Regions from separate parts of the Streptomyces sp. NPDC005141 genome, predicted to be linked through region 1. Evidence: riboswitches for the same ligand, from Rfam matches in the RefSeq annotation. Region 1 holds a riboswitch; the other holds the start of a gene.
What was found. A riboswitch is a leader RNA that binds a small molecule or an ion and turns the genes downstream of it on or off. The one in region 1 is predicted to bind cobalamin.
Positions count from the first base shown of each region.

Region 2: linked by a shared signal. The riboswitch ahead of ACWD68_RS30085 (cobalamin biosynthesis protein) and the one ahead of metE (5-methyltetrahydropteroyltriglutamate--homocysteine S-methyltransferase) in region 1 are both predicted to bind cobalamin.

Region 1 covers NZ_JBSFYW010000038.1:9,810-13,203, reverse strand. The annotation lists gene metE (5-methyltetrahydropteroyltriglutamate--homocysteine S-methyltransferase) at 1-1,749, opposite strand, end outside; cobalamin riboswitch at 1,915-2,134, opposite strand; gene ACWD68_RS26465 (3-hydroxybutyryl-CoA dehydrogenase) at 2,329-3,198, opposite strand; gene aceB (malate synthase A) at 3,195-3,394, opposite strand, start outside.
Region 2 covers NZ_JBSFYW010000047.1:48,618-52,011, reverse strand. The annotation lists gene ACWD68_RS30090 (cobyric acid synthase) at 1-484, opposite strand, end outside; gene ACWD68_RS30085 (cobalamin biosynthesis protein) at 481-1,428, opposite strand; cobalamin riboswitch at 1,536-1,676, opposite strand; gene ACWD68_RS30080 (hypothetical protein) at 1,814-2,032, opposite strand; gene ACWD68_RS30075 (anion permease) at 2,053-3,294, opposite strand.

The DNA.
Region 1 (3,394 bases):
CTGGTCGTCGCGGACGAAGGACCAGGCGAGCATGGTGACCGGCCCGGTGAGCATGCCCTTGACCGGGCGATCGGTCAGGGACTGGGCGTACGTCGTCCAGCGCACCGTCATCGGCTCGGGCCGCGTGATGTCGCCGGCCAGGATCGGCGGGCGGACGTAGCGGGTGCCGTAGGACTGCACCCAGCCGTGCTGCGTGGCCAGGTAACCGGTGAGCTGTTCGGCGAAGTACTGCACCATGTCGTTGCGTTCGGCCTCGCCGTGCACCAGGACATCCAGGCCGGCCTTCTCCTGGAAGGAGATCACCTCCTGGATCTCGGCCTGGACGCGCTCCTCGTAGCCGGCCGTGTCGATGTGGCCGGTGCGGAGATCGGCGCGGGCGGTGCGCAGTTCACCGGTCTGCGGGAAGGAGCCGATGGTGGTGGTCGGCAGCAGAGGGAGACCGAGGTGGGCCCGCTGGGCCGCGGCCCGCTCGCCGTACGGCTGGGACCGGCGGGCGTCGGCCTCCGTGACGGCGGCGGCGCGGGCCCGGACGGCGGGGTCGTGCGTGATCGGCGAGTTCGCGCGCGAGGCCAGGTCGGCGCGGTTGGCGGAGAGTTCGGCCGCGATGCCGCCGGTGCCCTGCGCGAGCCCCTTGGCCAGGGAGACGATCTCGGCCGTCTTCTGGCGGGCGAAGGCGAGCCAGCGCAGGATCTGCGGCTCGATGTCCCGCTCCGGCGCGGAGTCGAGCGGCACGTGGAGCAGGGAGCAGGAGGCCGCCACGTCGACCTGGTCGGCCAGACCCAGCAGGGTGCCGAGGGTGGCCAGGGACTTCTCCAGGTCGTTCACCCAGATGTTGCGGCCGTTGACCACCCCCGCGACCAGGCGCTTGCCCGGCAGGCCGCCCACGGCGGCCAGGGCCTCCAGATTGGCGGCGGCGGCCTCGGTGAAGTCCAGGGCGAGGCCCTCGACCGGAGCCTTGGCCAGCACCGGAAGGGCTTCGCCGAGCCGGTCGAAGTACGAGGCGACCAGGAGCTTCGGCCGGTCGGTGAGGCCGCCGAGCCCGTGGTAGGCGCGCGCGGCGGCGTTCAGCTCGGCCGGGGTGCGGTCCTGGACGAGCGCGGGCTCGTCCAGTTGCGCCCACTCCGCGCCCGCCGCGCGCAGGTCCGCGAGCACCTCGGTGTACACCGGCAGCAGCCGGTCGAGGAGGGTGAGCGGGTCGAAGTCCGCCGGTACGCCCGGGGCGGGCTTGGCCAGCAGGAGGTAGGTGACCGGCCCGACCAGCACCGGGCGGGCGCTCAGCCCGAGGGCGAGTGCCTCCTTCAGCTCCGTCACCTGCTGGGTGGAGTCGGAAGTGAAGACGGTGTCCGGGCCCAGTTCGGGCACCAGGTAGTGGTAGTTCGTGTCGAACCACTTCGTCATTTCCAGAGGCGCCACGTCCTGGGTGCCACGCGCCATGGCGAAGTAGCCGTCCAGGGCGTCCGCCTCGACGGCGGCGCGGTGGCGGGCGGGGATCGCACCGACCATGACGGTGGCGTCGAGGACGTGGTCGTAGCAGGAGAAGTCACCGGTCGGCACCTCGTCGACACCGGTCTCGGCCAGCTCCCGCCAGTTCGCGCGACGCAGTTGCGCGGCGATGGCGCGCAGGGCGTCGGCGGTGACGCGGCCCTTCCAGTAACCCTCGATCGCTTTCTTCAGTTCCCGGTTCGGGCCCTGGCGGGGGTAGCCGTACACGGTGGCCCGTGCTGCCGCGGCTGCGGGCTTGGTGGTCACGGAGATCTCCTTCGCGAGATGAATCCCTGAGATCCCGGCAACGGGACGAGAGCGCGAAGGGGTGACGAACCGGACGGATGACAGGCCCGCGGTACAGCGCGGACGTCCGCCCGATATGTACGCCGACCCGCCCACGAGGTCACCGGGATGTCCGCGCACGAGTCGGTCGTACGCGGGCAGTCGGCAGGTCTTCGGACTCGTGGACACGTCCCTTCGTACGGAGTTCGTACGAGACACCTACTGGCCGTCGCTTCCCAGGCCCTGTTCATCGGGCCCAGTGCGTATGACGGCGGTCGTTCCCACTCACCGCTGCGGGGCAGTCCCGGATTCCCACCGGGTTCCCTCTTACGACGCATTCCGCCTGGCGGACGGGGCGAACCAGCTGCATCGGCCAGCCTACGGGGTGACGGGCCGGAGGGGCGACACATCGGCCATCCGGATGGTGGGGGACCCCCGGGGTCCGGAACGCCACAGGGCGGGAAGCGCCGTACTCGCGCTCCCCGCCCTTCCCCCGTGACGCCGCCGGGACCCTCACCCCGGCGGCCGGGCGGGCCCCCCGGCCCGCCTCCCACCAGGTCCTCAGCCCTGGTCGTAGGTGTGGAACCCCCGGCCGGCCTTCCGCCCGAGCAGCCCCGCCTCCACCATCCGCTGGAGCAGCGGGGGAGGGGCGTAGAGGGGTTCCCTGAACTCGTCGTAGAGCGACTCGGCGATGGACGCCAGGGTGTCCAGGCCGATCAGGTCCGCCAGCTTCAGCGGGCCCATCGGATGGGCGCAGCCCAGTTCCATGCCCGTGTCGATGTCGGCCGCGGTGGCGAAGCCCGACTCCGCCATCCGGACGGCCGCCAGCAGATACGGGATCAGCAGGGCGTTGACGACGAACCCCGCCCGGTCCCTCGAGTGGATCACCGTCTTGCCGAGCGTGCGCGCGGCGAAGTCCTCCACGGCGGCGACGGTCTCCGGCGCCGTGTGCAGGGAGGCCACGAGCTCCACCAGGGGCAGCACGGGCACCGGGTTGAAGAAGTGCAGTCCCACCACACGGTCGGCGCGGCTCGTGGCCATGCCGAGCCGCATCACGGGCAGGGAGGACGTGTTCGTCGCGAACACCGCCGCCGGGTCTTCGACGATCTTGTCGAGGGCGGCGAACACCTCGGTCTTGGCGTCGGCGTTCTCGATGACGGCCTCGACGACGAGCTGCCGGTCCGCCAGGTCGTCCAGGCTGCCCGTGAAGACCATGCGGGCGAGAGCGTCCCGGGCCGCGCCCGGCTCCAGCCTGCCCCGCCGTAAGGCCCGGTCGAGGGAGGCGGCCACCCGTTCCCGGGCCGCGCGGGCGGCCGTCGCGTCGGCCTCGCACACCACCGTGTCCAGCCCGGCCCGCGCGCAGACCTCGGCGATCCCCGCGCCCATCTGGCCGGCGCCCACCACGCCGACGCGCCGGATGCCGCCGCTCATGAGCGGGGCTCCGCGTGGCGCACGAGGTGGCCGGCGTAGGCGTCCGGCGTGAAGAAGAGGGGCAACTCACCGCTGAGGGCGGTGCGTTCGAAGAGTCCGCGCACCTCGTCGAGGTCCGCCCACGGATACTCGGCGCCGAGCGCGGCGAGTTCCTCGTCGAGCATGTCGAGCACGGTCAGCCGGTCGATCACCCGGT
Region 2 (3,394 bases), on a different contig from region 1:
TCTCGGCCGGACTGCCGGCTCCCTCACAGATCACCGCGTCATACGTGCCCCGCAACTGGGCCAGACAGTCGAGGACGGTCCCGAGGAGTGCTTCCTGCCGCCCGCCGTGCAGCCTTTCCCCGGGAGACACGACGGCCGACGGCGCCTCCGCCGCGTGCCCGGGTCCCCCGAAGAACCCGCGGGCGCTCATCTCGCCCACCGGCTTGCCCATCAGCACGACCTGGCTGCTGCGGTCGCTGCCCGGCTTGAGCAGCACGGGATTCATCAGCGCGGTCGGCTCCACCCGGGCGGCCTGCGCCTGCATGGCCTGCGCCCGCCCGATCTCGGCGCCCTCGCGCGTCACGAACGAGTTCAGGGACATGTTCTGCGCCTTGAAGGGCGCGACCTTGACGCCCTGCCGCACCAGCCACCGGCAGATCCCGGCGGTCACGACGCTCTTGCCCGCGTCGGAGGTGGTTCCGGCGATCAGCAGCCCGCCGCTCATGCGGTGCGCCCCTTCCTGGTGAGCAGGACCCGTCCGGCGGTGCTCACGCCGAGCGCGAGCCAGCCGACGCGGCGGGAGAGCCGTACGGATCGTTCGATGTCGTGGACGTGGACGGCGCGTCCGGCGTCGTTGAGCACGGGACGGTGCTCGACCCGGCCCCCGTACGACAGGGTGCCGCCGAGCCGCACGCCAAGCGCTCCGGCGAACGAGGCCTCCACGGGCCCGGCGTTGGGACTCGGATGTCTGCGGGCGTCCGCGCGCCAGGCGCGCACTGCGCCGCGCGGGTCGCCCCCCGCCGCGGCGGCGAGGACGGCGGTCAGCCGGGCTCCCGGCCAGCCGGCGACATCGTCGAGCCGGGCGGAGGCCCAGCCGTAGCGCCGGTACCGGGGGGACTTGTGCCCGACCATGGCGTCGAGAGTGTTCGCGGCGCGGAAGGCGACGAGGCCCGGCACACCGCCGAGGGCGCCCCAGACCAGAGCGCCGACCACGGCGTCGGAGGTGTTCTCGGCGACGGACTCGACGACGGCACGCGCGATGCCGTCGGCGTCCAGCGCCTGCGGGTCACGCCCGCACAGATGCGGCAGCCGTTCCCGGGCGACCTCGATGTCACCGGCCGCGAGCGCGCCGGCGACGGCCCGAGCCTCACGGCCGAGGGAGGTCCCCCCGACGACGGCCCAGGTGGTGGCGGCGGTCAGCGCGACGGAGGCGGTACGCGAGGTGCGGACGGAATGACGCGCGAGCGCGGCCAGTCCGGTGGCACCGCCCACGCAGACGGCCGTGTGCAGCGCGCCCCACCCGCGGTGGTCCCGCCACAGCGCCCGCTCCACGGACGCGGCGGCCCGCCCGAACGCGGCGACCGGATGCCCCCGGCGGGGATCGCCGAGCAGCAGGTCGCCGAGGAGGCCGGCGGCGGCGCCGTACGCGAAGACGCGATCGGCACGCACGGGGTCAGCCGGCCGTGGGGTGGAGCGGAACCCTCGTACTCAGCGAAATGGGCAACGGGCAGCCGCGCATGGCGATATGTCCTCACTCAGGGTGTCCACGCCCTGGTTCGACGAGACCGGCGGTGAGAGTTCCTGGCTCCCGGGGAGTTTCTTCCCCGATGACAGTGGCGGGACCGCGCCGGATTCGCACCGGCTTCCTCTCATGCCGCCGTACTTGGCTCCGGCAGTCCACCACGGGGCGAGAACGGCCGTCAACTGGCTGTTGACCTGCGGAGGGAGAGTGTGCGAAGGCCCACATACGCGTGGGGTGCGGGACGGTGATCCGTCCCGCACCCCACGCGAAGTGCCGCTCGGCGCAACCCCTGTTCGGGCCGCTCGATCCGGGTTACTTGGTCATGATCAGAGAGATGCCGTACACCACCGCCGCGGCGCAGGCCGCGAAGCAGACGTACGCGCCCGTGGCGGCCGCGACCGCGGAACCGCCCTGGGCCGACTCCTTCTTGGAGAGGCCGGCGACACCCAGGGTGAAGAGGGCGACGAGGGCCACGGTCACTCCGAGGCTGACCCCGAAGACGGACCCGAGGGCTGACCAGTCGATGTGCATGCTGTTTCTTCCTTCGGTTCTCAGGCCACGGGGGACGGCGCCGACGGGGCCGCCGCGGGCTCGGCGGGAGCCGGGATGGTGGCCGTGAGGTCCTCGGCCACGGTGCCGGCCGGGGGCGGGGTGACGGCGGCGATGGCCTGGGTCACCACACCGGCGGGCTCCTCGGCGTCGTTCACGTTGGTGTGGTCGATCACCTCGCGGCGCGAGCGGCGCCAGATCGCGAAGCTGGACCCGACCAGGAAGACCGCGACGAGCGTGGTGCCCCAGGCGCCGAAGCCGGTGACCCACTCGGCGAGCGCGCCGACCAGGGCGGCGGCGGGCAGTGTGAGGATCCAGGCGACGACCATACGGGTGGCGGTGGACCAGCGGACCACGCCGCCCTTGCGGCCGAGGCCCGCACCCATCACGGAACCGGAGACCGAGTGCGTGGTGGAGAGGGAGAAGCCGATGTGCGAAGACGCCAGGATGACCGTGGCCGCGCTGGTCTGGGCGGCGAAGCCCTGCTGCGGCTGGAGGTCGGTCAGGCCCTTGCCCATCGTGCGGATGATGCGCCAGCCGCCCAGGTAGGTGCCGAGCGCGATGGCGAGACCGGCGCAGAGGATGACCCAGACCGGCGGGTCGGAGTCGGGAGCGACGGCGCCACCGGCGACCAGGGCCAGGGTGATGATGCCCATCGTCTTCTGCGCGTCGTTGGTGCCGTGGGCCAGCGAGACCAGGCCCGCGGAGGCTATCTGGCCGGCGCGGTACCCCTTCTTGGTGGCCTTGGTGTCGGCGTTGCCACTGAGCTTGTACGACAGCCGGGTGGCGAACATCGCGGCCAGACCGGCGACGATCGGGGCCGCGACGGCGGGGAGGAGCACCTTGCCGACCAGGACGTCCCCGTGCACCGCGCCGGTACCGGCGGAGGCGATGGTGGCGCCGACCAGGCCGCCCATGAGGGCGTGCGAGGAGCTGGACGGGAGACCGACGAGCCACGTCACCAGGTTCCAGAGGATCGCGCCGACGAGGGCGGCGAAGATCACTTCTGGCTGGATGCCGGATTCATCGACGAGGCCTTTGGAGATCGTGTTGGCGACCTCCACCGAGAGGAAGGCGCCGACAAGGTTGAGGGCGGCGGACATGGCCACCGCGACCTTGGGCTTGAGTGCGCCGGTCGAGATGGTGGTGGCCATCGCGTTGGCGGTGTCGTGGAAACCGTTCGTGAAATCGAACACGAGAGCGGTGACGATCACGATTCCGAGGAGGAGCGTGATGTGTTCCATTTACCCAGGCTTCTGTTGGACGTCAGTGGCAGGGGGACCGTAAGCAACCTGGGTGAACGGAAGATGAACTGGGGCGGGCTGCGCGGTGACCCGAACGGCG